Regions from separate parts of the Shewanella sp. 433 genome, predicted to be linked through region 2. Evidence: predicted binding sites of a transcription regulator. Region 2 holds the regulator's gene; each other region holds the start of a gene.
The links. The regulator sigma-54, encoded in region 2, starts transcription at its own class of promoters, with help from an activator protein. The targets are predictions, from matches to a motif close to GTTGGCACGNNNNTNGNNT.
Positions count from the first base shown of each region.

Region 1: a site for sigma-54 is predicted at 2,177-2,195, ahead of AC5YB1_RS13870 (flagellar hook-length control protein FliK). Genes of this name have one in related genera too.
Region 3: a site for sigma-54 is predicted at 1,952-1,970, ahead of fliD (flagellar filament capping protein FliD). Genes of this name have one in related genera too.

Region 1 covers NZ_CM181703.1:3,126,039-3,130,475, reverse strand. The annotation lists gene fliH (flagellar assembly protein FliH) at 1-301, shown strand, start outside; gene fliI (flagellar protein export ATPase FliI) at 270-1,610, shown strand; gene fliJ (flagellar export protein FliJ) at 1,664-2,110, shown strand; gene AC5YB1_RS13870 (flagellar hook-length control protein FliK) at 2,300-3,649, shown strand; gene fliL (flagellar basal body-associated protein FliL) at 3,726-4,247, shown strand; gene fliM (flagellar motor switch protein FliM) at 4,287-4,437, shown strand, end outside.
Region 2 covers NZ_CM181703.1:3,894,587-3,899,023, forward strand. The annotation lists gene lptA (lipopolysaccharide transport periplasmic protein LptA) at 1-10, shown strand, start outside; gene lptB (LPS export ABC transporter ATP-binding protein) at 7-738, shown strand; gene AC5YB1_RS17225 (RNA polymerase factor sigma-54) at 870-2,354, shown strand; gene hpf (ribosome hibernation promoting factor) at 2,385-2,672, shown strand; gene ptsN (PTS IIA-like nitrogen regulatory protein PtsN) at 2,675-3,118, shown strand; gene rapZ (RNase adapter RapZ) at 3,115-3,969, shown strand; gene AC5YB1_RS17245 (HPr family phosphocarrier protein) at 3,956-4,231, shown strand; gene mgtE (magnesium transporter) at 4,339-4,437, shown strand, end outside.
Region 3 covers NZ_CM181703.1:443,194-447,630, forward strand. The annotation lists gene AC5YB1_RS02120 (hypothetical protein) at 1-584, shown strand, start outside; gene AC5YB1_RS02125 (flagellin N-terminal helical domain-containing protein) at 901-1,701, shown strand; gene fliD (flagellar filament capping protein FliD) at 1,998-3,347, shown strand; gene fliS (flagellar export chaperone FliS) at 3,364-3,744, shown strand; gene AC5YB1_RS02140 (hypothetical protein) at 3,713-4,039, shown strand; gene AC5YB1_RS02145 (flagellar hook-length control protein FliK) at 4,029-4,437, shown strand, end outside.

The DNA of each region.
Region 1 (4,437 bases), 770 kb from region 2:
CGATCCGTCACTGCGCCGCGGCGAGTGCATCATCAGTAATGATAGAAGCCGCGTCGATATGGGGCTTGAAAACCGCATTAAGGCGGTATTTGAAAACTTAGTCCACAGCGAAAGCCACTTAGAGCAACAGAAGTTGCAACAGCAACAGACGTTAGCTAAGCAGGCGAGTGAGGCGGTGAGCGAGGTGTCGGCATCCGAGGTTCAACCCACTCCAGTCGTGGATGCTGCCACGCTCCATGATGAAAAGCATGCTAGCCAAGGCCAACAAGATGCAGACGCGACAACATCAACTGCTGAATAAATTTAAACAGCATAATCATAACGTCAATCCGTTTATGCCCGACGCCAGTGGTCAACTGGTTCGAGTGGTAGGCTTAACGCTGGAAGCCACCGGCTGCCGTGCATCGGTAGGCAGTTTGTGCAGTATTGCCACCATGGCCGGCGATCTTATTGCCGAAGTGGTGGGGTTTGACGACAAACTACTGTATTTAATGCCAGTCGAAGAGCTCAGAGGCGTGATGCCTGGCGCTAAAGTGACGCCACTGGGGGCGCAGGCTGGGCTCAATGTCGGCCTGTCCTTACTGGGGCGAGTGCTCGATGGCAACGGCGTGCCACTCGATGGCTTAGGCCATCTGCATACTGACCAAAAAGCACCGCGTCATGCCGCGCCCATTAATCCATTGGCACGGCGGGCGATCACCGAGCCGCTCGATGTTGGCGTACGCGCCATCAATGCGATGCTGACGGTCGGCAAGGGTCAACGTATGGGGCTGTTTGCCGGCTCTGGCGTCGGTAAAAGTGTGCTGCTGGGGATGATGACCCGTGGCACTACCGCCGATATCATCGTCGTGGGCTTGGTTGGCGAGCGTGGCCGTGAGGTGAAAGAGTTTATCGAAGAGATCTTAGGTGAAGAGGGGCGAGCCCGCTCTGTGGTGGTGGCCGCTCCGGCCGATACCTCGCCGTTAATGCGGCTGCGCGCCTGTGAAACATCGACCCGGATCGCCGAGTATTTTCGTGATTTGGGCTATAACGTCTTACTGTTAATGGACAGTCTGACTCGTTACGCGCAGGCGCAACGTGAAATTGCACTGGCCGTCGGTGAGCCGCCTGCCACCAAGGGCTATCCGCCCTCGGTGTTTGCCAAGTTACCTAAGTTAGTGGAACGCGCCGGCAATGGTGGCGTGGGACAAGGTTCGATCACTGCGTTTTATACAGTATTAACCGAAGGTGATGATTTACAAGATCCTATCGCCGACTCGGCGCGAGCGATCCTCGATGGGCATATTGTGCTGTCACGTGCCTTGGCCGATTCGGGCCATTACCCTGCTATCGATGTCGAGGCATCCATTAGCCGTGTTGCGCCTATGGTGATCAGTGAAGCCCACTTAGAAGCCACTCGCCGAGTAAAACAGATGTATTCCTTGTATCAGCAAAATCGCGACTTGATCTCGATTGGTGCTTATACCCAAGGCAGCGATCCCCGTATCGATAACGCCATTCGCCTGCAACCGGCAATGAACGCCTTTTTACGTCAAACGATGAAAGAGTCGCTTAGTTTTGACAGTTGTGCCTTGATGTTAGGTCAATTGAGTGCCCAATGTCAGGGGTAGCGGCTATTGTGAAATAAATAGATGCCCTTGAGTTTGATGATTTAGAGGATGTGATGGCGAAACCTGATCCACTCGATACCGTGCTTAAATTGGCGCTCGACGCCGAAGAGCAAGCGTCACTTCAACTGCGCTCTGCGCAGATGGTGCTGCAAAAATGCCAGCAGCAACTAAGCGCATTACAGCAATACCGTCTTGATTACATGAAACAGATGGAGCAGCAACAGGGGCAGGTGATAAGTGCAAGTAATTATCATCAGTTTCATCAGTTTATCCGTCAAATAGATGAGGCGATCACCAAACAGCATTTTGCGGTGAACGAGTCTGATAAGCAGCGTCAAATTGGCCAGCAAGTGTGGCAAGTCAAACAGCAAAAGCGTAAAGCGGTGGAGCTGCTGCTTGAGCGCAAGGCGCATAAGCGGCAACTTGCCGAATTAAAACAAGAACAAAAGATGATTGATGAGTTTGCCTCTCAGCAATTTTTTCGAAAACCGCAGCGTTAAGCGCCTCAGTCGCCACGATATTGCTCTTCATTAAAAATAATCATCAAACAAGGCAACAACTTAACAGTTGGCGCTTTATTTGCATTCTTTATCAAAATACTAATTTCTTATCGGCAGTACGACCGAATAATTGACACTAGAAGCGTGACATAAGCGCCGCGTGTTACGCGTAAAAGTGTTGGAGGATTTATGCCACAAATGAATAGCGTGCTGTTATCTAAAGCGGATAGCTCGGGCGATAAGTTGGGTTTGCAACCTAACAAATCTAGTGCTAACAGCCCGAAAAGTAATGACTTTTCTACGGCGTTAGCGCAAGCGTCAGCCGATAATGGCCCAAGTCATAAAACCCAAGGCTCTCCTGAAGCCGATAAGATAACGCATGACAATCAACAGGTCGTGGCAGCGGATGAGCAGCAAGACGAGGATAATGACGTTGCCAATGTGTTGGCGCAAATTAACTGGGCGACACAGTTAGCGGAAAACCAGGAACTTGCCGAGGGCGGCGCACAATTGCCACTCGATGGTGAATTAGGCTCAGATCTGAATCTGACAGGCGAGACGAGTACCGACGAGTTGTTAGCCAGCCTAACGCAATCCCAGCTTGAAGGGCTTGAGAGTCAAACAGGCCTAGATGAGGCACAGCTAGCGCAATTACCGCCGCATATGATGGCGGCATTAATTGATGGATCGCAGCAGGGTAAGAGTTCGGCTTTCAACGCCTTAATCGAGCAAGCCAACACGGTTTTAGCCGCGCAAGGTGCGGGTAGGGCTAACAGCCTTGGGGCTAACAGTCTTGGGGCTAAGATGGGCGGCGACGATGCTAAATCGATGTTGGGTGGAGCTCAATCTGACGTAACCTCAGAGCTTAAACCAGACGCTGCCGGGCAAATAACCGCTAAAGTGCAGGCTCAAGCGGATGCCAGCACGAGTGCGGCCAATGAGCTTAAAAATGCCAAGTTAATGGTCTCCATGGCGGCAGAGGGTGATATCGCCGACAATGGCGCAAACGAGTTAAAACCCACATCATCGACCATGACATCGACTCCTTTTGCGCGAGCCGAGACACCAGCACAGTATCAAGTCTCTATTCGCCCGCAAGGTGAACCTGCCCAGCAGATGCAAGAGATGATTCAAAAATTCTCCCCCGTCATGCGTCAACAATTGATCGCCATGGTCAGCCAAGGGGTGCAACATGCCGAGATCCGTCTCGACCCGCCTGAGCTTGGACAGATGATGGTGCGCATTCAAGTACAGGGCGATCAGACTCAAGTGCAGTTTCAGGTGATGCAACATCAAACCAAAGATCTGGTCGAGCAGGCACTGCCGCGTTTACGTGAGATGTTGGCCGAACAAGGAATGCAACTGACAGACAGTAATGTGTCCCAAGGCGGTGGCGGTCGAGAGCAGGGGCAAGCGGATGGCTCTGGCCAGCAAAATGGCACCTTATCAGCGGATATGGATGAAATATCAACAGATGAAAGCTTATTGGCCGCGAATAACGCAACAAGTTACCGCTCAGGTATAGATTATTACGCATAAGCAGGTAACCTATAGGGTTATAGATTGCTCCACCGGGTTTAGGCACTTAAAAAGTAGCGTGTGATAGGAAATAAACATGGCTGAAGAAGAATCGTTACAACTGGAAGAAAACCCGCCACTCAAAAGCAAAAAAAAGCTGATTATTTTTGCTTCAGTAGGGCTTGTTGTCCTCCTTGGGGGGGCTGTGGCGCTATGGTTGTTATTGGGCTCGAGTGACGCATCCGATAGCGAAGTATCAGAAGAGGCGCCTGTAGAGCAAGCGGCATCGGTTAATAGTGGTGAAGCGTTTTATGTGGGTATGCCAAGGCCATTTCTGTTTAACCTGCCAGGGCAAAAGCGTGCGCGTATTGTCGAAATAAAAGTACAGCTGATGGTACGAGGCGCTGATGATGATGTGTTACTGAAGAAACACATTCCATTAATCGAAGATGCGCTATTAACGACGTTCAGTAGTGCTAATGTACAAAAGTTAAGTTCGTTAGCCGGTAAAGATGAGTTACGACAGATGGCGCTGCTGAATGTGCAAAACACATTACGACCCGTGACCGGGCGCAAAGTGGTCGAACGGGTACTCTTTACTGGGTTTGTAATGCAGTGATGCTAGCGGCAACCTTGATTAACCAGGTAGGGCGATATTGTGAGTGATCTATTAAGCCAAGACGAAATTGATGCGTTATTACACGGTGTCGATGACGTTGATGAAGATGAGGCAAGTGATAATGAGCTAGATGCGCGCTCCTATGACTTTTCTTCTCAAGATCGTATCGTCCGTGGCCGGATGCCGACCC
Region 2 (4,437 bases):
AAAGCAATGACAGAGATGACGCTAAAAGCGGTTAACTTAGCCAAAAGCTACAAAAGCCGCGCCGTGGTACAAGATGTCAGCTTAACCGTACGCACAGGGCAAATCGTCGGCTTGCTAGGGCCTAATGGCGCAGGTAAAACCACCACCTTTTACATGGTGGTCGGTCTAGTCCAGAGTGACAAGGGACGTATTTTTATTGACGATGACGATCTCACTTTAGATCCTATGCATTTGCGCGCCCGCAAAGGGATTGGCTATCTACCGCAAGAAGCCAGTATTTTTCGGAAATTATCGGTACGCGATAATATTATGGCGGTATTACAAACCCGACGCGAGCTCAGTAACGATGCGCGCGAAGAGGAGTTGGAGCACCTGCTAGAAGAGTTTCATATTACTCACATCCGCGATAGTCAGGGGATGGCACTGTCCGGTGGCGAACGTCGTCGCGTCGAAATCGCCCGAGCATTAGCCGCCAATCCTAAGTTTATTTTGCTTGATGAACCCTTCGCCGGGGTCGATCCCATTTCGGTTATCGACATCAAAAAGATTATTGAGCAACTGAAAAATCGTGGCCTTGGCGTACTGATCACCGACCACAACGTACGTGAAACATTGGATGTGTGTGAAAAAGCCTACATTGTCAGTCACGGTAATTTGATTGCCGAAGGAACACCCGATGAGATCTTAGATAACCAACAAGTTCGAGCGGTGTACTTAGGAGAACAATTCAAGCTATAGTTAACGTTATTAGCGCTCAAGGTAAAAGGCTAAACCGCTCTTACCTTGTTAAGTAGATCATTCGCCTTAGCGGTTTAATACCAGAGGCAGCTTTCTCACTTTAGAATTAGAAACAAGGGAATAGCAGTACGATGAAAGCGTCACTTCAGCTCAAAATGGGTCAGCATTTAACCATGACGCCCCAGTTGCAACAGGCCATTCGTCTGTTGCAACTCTCGTCATTGGAATTGCAGCAAGAGATCCAGCAAGCATTAGAGTCTAACCCTCTACTCGAGTTAGACGAGGAGCAAGAAGGCGCCAATATCGACTCAGAACAAGAGCGTAATGACAACTTCGACACCGATTACAATGAGCAACTGCAAGTCGACTCGAGTGAAGACAATTCAAGCTTAGAAACCTCCGATGCACTCAATCAAGACTCTATGCCCGATGAGCTTCCCGTCGACACCACATGGGATGAGGTCTATACCGCCTCACCCAACTCCAGCTCTGGTGCCATGCGCGACGATGACATGCCCTTTCAAGGGGAAACCAGCGAAGGCTTGTATGAACACCTCGAATGGCAAAAAAACCTCACGCCCTTTTCTGACAACGATCTTGCTATCGCCACCGCCATCATTGACGCCATAGACGAGCGCGGCTACTTGACGCAAACGTGCGACGATATTCTCGAAGCCATGGGCGATCCTGAAATCGAACTCGACGAAATTGAAGCGGTATTAAAACGGGTACAACATTTCGATCCTATCGGGATTGGTGCCAGAGACCTCAGCGAATGCCTGATGATCCAACTGGCCCAATACAACCCCGACACCCCGCATATCGACAACGCCAGACTCTTGATCCGTGATTACTTAGATCTTATCGCCGGACGAGACTTTCGCCTATTGATGCGTAAGACCAAGCTGAAAGAGGATGACCTGCGTGAGGCCATAGCGCTAATTCAAACCCTCAATCCGCGCCCGGGGCTGGCCATTACTGCCAGTCGCGACGAATACGTGATCCCCGATGTCACAGTTAGCAAGAAAAAAGGTCGCTGGGTGGTCGAGCTTAATCCCGATAGTATGCCTAAGATTAATGTAAACCAACATTATGCCTCGATGGCACGCAGCACCAAAAACCAAGCCGATGGCCAGTTTATTCGTGGTCACTTGCAAGAAGCTAAATGGTTTCTAAAAAGTTTAGAGAGCCGCAACGATACCTTGCTTAAGGTCACCAACTGCATTGTCGATTTCCAGCAAGGTTTTTTCGAGTTTGGTGAAGAAGCGATGAAACCTATGGTGCTTAATGATATTGCCGAAGCGGTCGAGATGCATGAATCGACCATCTCGCGGGTCACTACCCAAAAGTATATGCACACGCCAAGAGGGATTTTTGAGCTGAAATACTTTTTCTCCAGCCATGTCGGGACCGACGATGGTGGTGAATGCTCTTCTACTGCGATCCGCGCTTTTATTAAGAAGCTAGTCGCCGCAGAAAATCAAAAGAAACCCTTAAGTGACAGTAAGATGGCACAACTGCTGGCAGAGCAAGGTATCCAAGTCGCTCGACGCACGATTGCAAAATATCGTGAGGCGATGTTGATACCGCCGTCAAATCAACGTAAAAGCTTATAATCAACAACTGGAAACCGGAGGAATCACTTTATGCAAATAAATCTGACTGGGCACCACATCGAGATCACCCAATCTCTGCGCAACTATGTTGAAGAAAAGTTTACAAAGCTTGAACGGCATTTCGATCAGATCAATAATGTCCATGTGATATTAAATGTCGAAAAATTGATGCAAAAAGTTGAAGCAAAGTTACATCTCCGTGGTGGGGAAGTATTTGCAACATCAGAGCACGCGGACATGTATGCCGCGATAGATTCCCTGATCGATAAATTAGATCGTCAGGTCATTAAACACAAAGAGAAGCTAATAAAGCATTAACGATGGAACTTAGTACCATCCTGCGGCCGGAGTGCACAACCTGCGCCACTCCGGGCAGTAAGAAAAAGGTACTGGAACTTATCAGCGACTTGGCCGCTGTCCAGTACCCCACCCTTTCCTCTCAAGAGATTTTTGAAAGCCTTTTGGCGAGAGAGAAAATGGGCAGCACAGGTATAGGCAATGGTATCGCGATCCCTCACGGACGGCTGACGAATATTGAGAAGCCAGTCGCCGTATTGATTAAATGTGCTGAGCCAATCGCATTCGATGCAATTGATAATCAGCCCGTCGATATCCTCTTTGCATTATTGGTTCCTTCAGAGCAATGCGAACAGCACCTTAGCACCCTCGCCGCGATGGCAGAGAAATTAAGTGATAAAGCCATCATCAAACAGCTAAGAAAAACCCACGACGAGGCAGAATTGTATCAGGTGATCACCCAATGAAATTGGTAATGGTATCTGGGCGATCAGGCTCAGGAAAATCGGTAGTCCTTAGGGTACTGGAAGATCTGGGTTATTACTGTGTCGATAATCTGCCACTACAGATGATGGACTCACTGCTCAGTCAGCTCAAAGGTCGAAATGAACTCGTAGCCATAAGCGTCGATGTGCGCAACATGCCCAGCGAGGACATTCAGCTGGAGAAGCAGCTAGCTAATCTCCCTAAAGATACCGAAATACTGAGTTTCTTCTTAAACTCATCTGACGATGTGTTACTTAAACGCTACAGTGAAACCCGCAGGTTACATCCACTGTCACGCTCAAAAGCCTCTCTCAAAGAAGCCATTCAACTTGAAGGCAAAATGCTCGAGCCTATCTCTAAGATGGTCGATCACTACATCGACACCTCTACCCTTAACATCTATGATTTAAGCGATAAGGTACGCGAGATCTTACTAGGCACAGTAGACAAGGAGTTAGTGATTAACTTTGAGTCATTTGGCTTTAAATACGGTATGCCAAGTGAAGCAGACTTTATGTTTGACGTGCGTTTTCTGCCCAATCCCCACTGGGAAACGGAGTTACGCCCGCTGACGGGTCTCGACCAACCAGTGCAGCAGTTTTTAAGTCAGCAGCCGCTAGTAAATAAGTTTATTTGGCAGATAGAAAATCTATTCGAAACGTGGCTGCCACACCTTGAGCGCAATAACCGTAGCTACTTAACGATCGCCATTGGTTGTACCGGCGGCCAACATCGCTCGGTGTATGTGACCGATCAACTGGCCAAGCTGTTCAATAAAGGGAAACATAAGGTACAGGCGCGCCACAGAGAACTTCAGCATGAACAAGCTTGAACGCCAATTAACCATCTGCAACAAGCTGGGGTTGCATGCGCGAGCCGCCACCAAACTGGCGGTATTGGCCGCTCAGTTTGATGCCCAAGTCACCTTAATTCAAGGTGACAAGCAAGCTTCAGCCGCCAGTGTGCTTGGGCTATTAATGCTAGAAACCGGCTTTGGTAAAACTATTACCATCACCAGTGAAGGCCAAGATGCCCAAGCGGCACTCGATGCCATTAGCGCACTGATTGACGCAAAATTCGAAGAAGCCGTATAATCGCCCCACCTCGAGCCTAAACGGCTCATCTCATTCTATAATTATCCCGAGTTCAGGTTACTTAGCCAATAACCTATGTCGCCGCGCCATTTTTCCAAGGGGAAGTCATGCCGATCGAAGTGTTAGATAATGAAACTACAGATCAACGTTTACAGCAGCTGACGCAAGCCCTGAGCAGCGGTATGTTTGTCCATGTGCGTAGTATG
Region 3 (4,437 bases), 620 kb from region 2:
GCTCGGTCGACTTAACTGTGCCGAAGCAACGTGACGAGCGCATATTGGTGCAGCTTGGTCAGCGCTCATTACATGTGACCTTGGCTGCCGGCTTGGACCGGCAGCAGCTTAATCAGGTGTTAGCTAATGCACTCGCCCCTTTAGGGCTTAATGTTGAACGGATCAATGGCGAATGTTTGTTTAAGGCACCCAGCTCTGTGTGGCAACAGGTACAAGAAGGCTTGCTGATGATGGGCGAGGGGCAACGCTTGCCCGCTGGCGAGTTGCGTAATATCCACTTGGATGAGCGCTTTAGTGTGCAAGATCCCCGCGAGTGGGGTTTAAAGGCCGACAGCAACTTAAAGCAGACCTTAGCTAAAGTAACCAAGACACAACAAAAAATCGATAGTCAGATCCAGGTGATCTTAGCCACCCACGCCGCATTACTGAGCCAGATGCAGACATCGATGGCGGCCATTCCACCACAGAAGGAGTTACAACTACTGGACAAGTTTATGCAGCCGCAACCCTTTGTCTACCAGTTGACGTCATTGATGGCGCAGGGCAATGCCAATCGCGATCAAGTGACTGCGCTATTGGGTTAAATTGTGCACATTTCTGCTGGAATCATTGACTTCAACGAGTGAGTGAGAATATTAAGCCGACCCTAGGGTCGGCTTTTTCATGACAATGAGGTAACTCTTGCCGTGTCGTTATGCTTTTTCTGTATCGTGTTCTTAGCATCTTTTTATTTTGGAGGAGTTGATAACCACCACAGCGGCTATGGTGATCGGCGCTCGAGTGACAGGTTAGATCAATTTATTTAAAAAATTTTAGATTTTTATTTTCAGTTTTCTTTTGCACTGCCGTCTTATCTATTGTGAATCACGATGAAACATTTTAATTTCTTGGAGAATACACATGCTTTCAGTTCACACTAATTACGCGTCACTGGTTTCACAAAATGCGGTTACTAAGAGCAACGATCTACTGACTAACGCTATGGAGCGTTTATCTACTGGTCTTCGTATCAACAGCGCATCTGACGATGCTGCAGGTCTACAGATTGCTAACCGTATGAATGCCAACATCCGTGGCATGGAAACTGCCAATCGTAACATTTCTGATGCGACTTCTATGCTACAAACTGGTGACGGTGCGCTAGAAGAGTTGACTAACATCGCTAACCGTCAAAAAGAATTGGCCACTCAAGCAGCCAACGGCGTGAACTCGACTACAGATATGGCGGCACTTGATGCAGAATTCCAAGAGTTGGTTGCTGAATCTACTCGTATTATGGGTGAAACCACTTACGCGGGTAACGACCTAATGGCTAAGCTAACTGGTGGTGTTCAGTTCCAAATTGGTGCTGGTACTACTGAAACGCTAACTGTCACCATGGCTGCTCCAACTGCCCTAGCTGGTGATTTAACAACGACTGCTGGTGCAACTGCTGCAATTACAGCGATTGATACTTATATCGATGAAGTGGGTGTTGCGCGTTCTGAGCTAGGTGCTAACATCAACCGTCTAGGTCACACTGCGGCTAACTTAACTAGCATCACAGAAAACACTAAGTCTGCTGCTGGTCGTATTATGGATGCTGATTTCGCGACTGAATCTGCAAGCATGACTAAGAACCAAATGTTAGTTCAAGCAGGTACCACTATCCTGTCTTCTGCAAACCAAAACACTGGTTTGGTTATGGGTCTATTACGTTAATTGTAAGCACCTTAACCATCAAGGGGCTGCGGCCCCTTTTTTTATCCTCTTAAATTGACTTTTGTCTCCCTGCTTATTTCAGCTCCAGCCCGTTTCGGTCGCCTATTTGAGCTATCCACATCGATTGTTGTTACCCACTGAGCGCATTGGCGCGGAAGCATTACTTCCCTTTGTGTTGTAACAACGGAAGCCTCCTCACCTAATAGGATCTCGCTTCTTTTAAAAATATATTAAAAACAATTAGATAAATCTTGGTACAAGGTTTGCTTTAAGGTTATCAATAAGAGGATTTTTTAATGATTTCAGGTATGAGTGCGGCGCAGTTTTCCGAACAGCTGATTATGGTTGAGCGTGCGGGAAAAGATGCCCTATATAAGAACAACCTTAACACCTATAACGCCAAGTTAGATGCGTATAAATTGCTTGAAAAAAGCATGGACAAGCTAACGGCTAAGTTAACCAGTTTTGACACTGAAGCCTTCAAAGGCAAGACCTCGAGCGTCAGTGACGACAAAGCCAGCGTAACAGTGACGGCCGATGCCCCTAAGGGAAATTATGAGCTGCATATCGAGCAGTTGGCGCAGGCACAGCAATTAACCAAGAGTTATGCCTCAGAAGATGAGTTATTGCCGGCCTCAGGTGTGTTTAGTATTCAGCTAGGTAGCGATCCTGCCCAGCGCTTAGAGATTGATCTTGCGACGGTTAATAGTGGCGCGCCCATGACGGTGGCGCAATTACGCGATGTGATTAACAAGCATCCAGATAACCCTGGAATGCAAGCCTCTTTGGTGCGTACGGGCGGCCAAGTTGAATTAATGATGTCGGCGACCGAATCAGGCGTGGCCAACAGTTTAACCGTTGAGCTTGATGGGGTTGATTTCGGTATGACCGAGCGCCGCGCGGCGCAAGACGCCAAGCTAAGCCTTAATGGTATCGACATTACCAGTAGCAGCAACTACCTCGAAAATGTGGTCGATGGCGTCAGCTTAGAGTTAACCAGTACTCACGCCGTTGGCGAAAGTAGTTGGGTTAAAATCGAAGAAGATTTCGAAGGTACCCAAGATGCAGTGAAAGACTTTGTTGAAGCCTTTAACACCATGTTGCAGCAGATCAATCAGTTGACTCGCTCGATGGGCAGTTCGGTGATTGAGGAAGATAACAATACCGATAAAGACGATGAAGATGAAGTAGCCACTACGGTAAAAGAGGGACAAATCGGCGTCTTGAAAGGGGACGCTTCTATTCGTCAATTGCAAAGCCAGATGCGTGACTCGATATTTGCCAGTGCACCAAACGGCATGCGTTTATCGGATATCGGCATTGAATTAGACCGCTACGGCAAGTTGAAAGTTGATGAAACTAAGTTGACCGACGCGCTAAAGGGTGATGCATCGGCTATCGAAGCCATGTTTACCGATGCTGGCAGTTATGTCGACAGACTCGAAACAGTGATGAAACCCTTTAACGACTTTCAAGGCTTGATGGATCTGAAGAAAGATACCCTCGATGGCCAGATAGACAGAGTCAACGAGAACATGGAGCGTCACGATTATCACATGCAGCAACGTTACCAAATTTACTTGGCCCAATTTACGGCCATGGAAGCGACCATAAACCAACTGAGTGCAGCCAGTGGTTTGTTTTAAAAGGAAAATAGTATAAATGTTAAATGAGCACGATCCCTTTAATGCGTATCAGCAAGCCTCTTTAGATGCCCGCGTTGCCGCTGCGAATCCCCACGATATGGTTCGTATGCTACTGGAAGGTTTGCTTGAAGAGTTAGAGCGCGCCGCAGGGCACATGGAGCGAAAACGCTATGAGGCTAAGGGTATTAGCATCAATAAGTGTCTCAATATTGTTCATGGGCTCGACTCCATGCTGGACTTGGAAAACGGCGGAGAAGTGGCCACCAGCCTAAATCGTTTATATGACTACTGTAGCCGTCAATTAATCAGTGCCAGTATTGAGAACAGCGCCGAAGCGCTCCAGCCTGTAACCGAGGTTATTACCAATGTTAGAGAAGGATGGGCCAATCTCAATTGAGCAGTGGCAGCGTTTTGGCGTCGCGTTACGTCAGTATGCAGACCAAGCTGATTGGGAGAATGTCACTCGGGTCAATGCCACCCTTATCAGGGCGTTGACCAAGGCGGGTACGGTAAGTAGCGAGGCACAACGACAAGCCCGCGCCGATCTTGGACAGATCCATGCTCAAGTGTTGCGTGAATTGGAGGCGGCGCGCGATGAACTCAGCGAAGAGATGAAGCGCTTTAAACAGCAACAACCGGGACTTGCGGCCTATCAATTAACCCTAAGCAGCGGAGCTGTTGATGATATCTGATTTTATAATGGCGCGACCCGTTGCGGCCGAGGCCAGTGGTAAAGCGGCGAGCGTTACGGCTAACACGTCTTCGGCTAACACGTCAGAGCACGAGGAGATACCGCAGTTTGCCCTATTGCCTGCCGATAAGGATACGCCAGCTTTAGTCGATACTGCAGCGCAAGGTGAGCAAACTGACATCGCTTTAGCGATGCTTGAGCAGGCATTAGCTCATGAGTTGAGCGGCGGCCCTATGCCTATGGGTGCGATGAGTTCAGCTAGCATGACTTCTGTGAATATGGCCCCCGCTAATATGAGCTACCGTGGCCTGCTTAACCCTGAATTGCTGTCACCACAGAGTGCACCATTGGCCAGTATCGTCACCACCGCCAGCCCTTATGCGGCGCAGTTGGGATTTT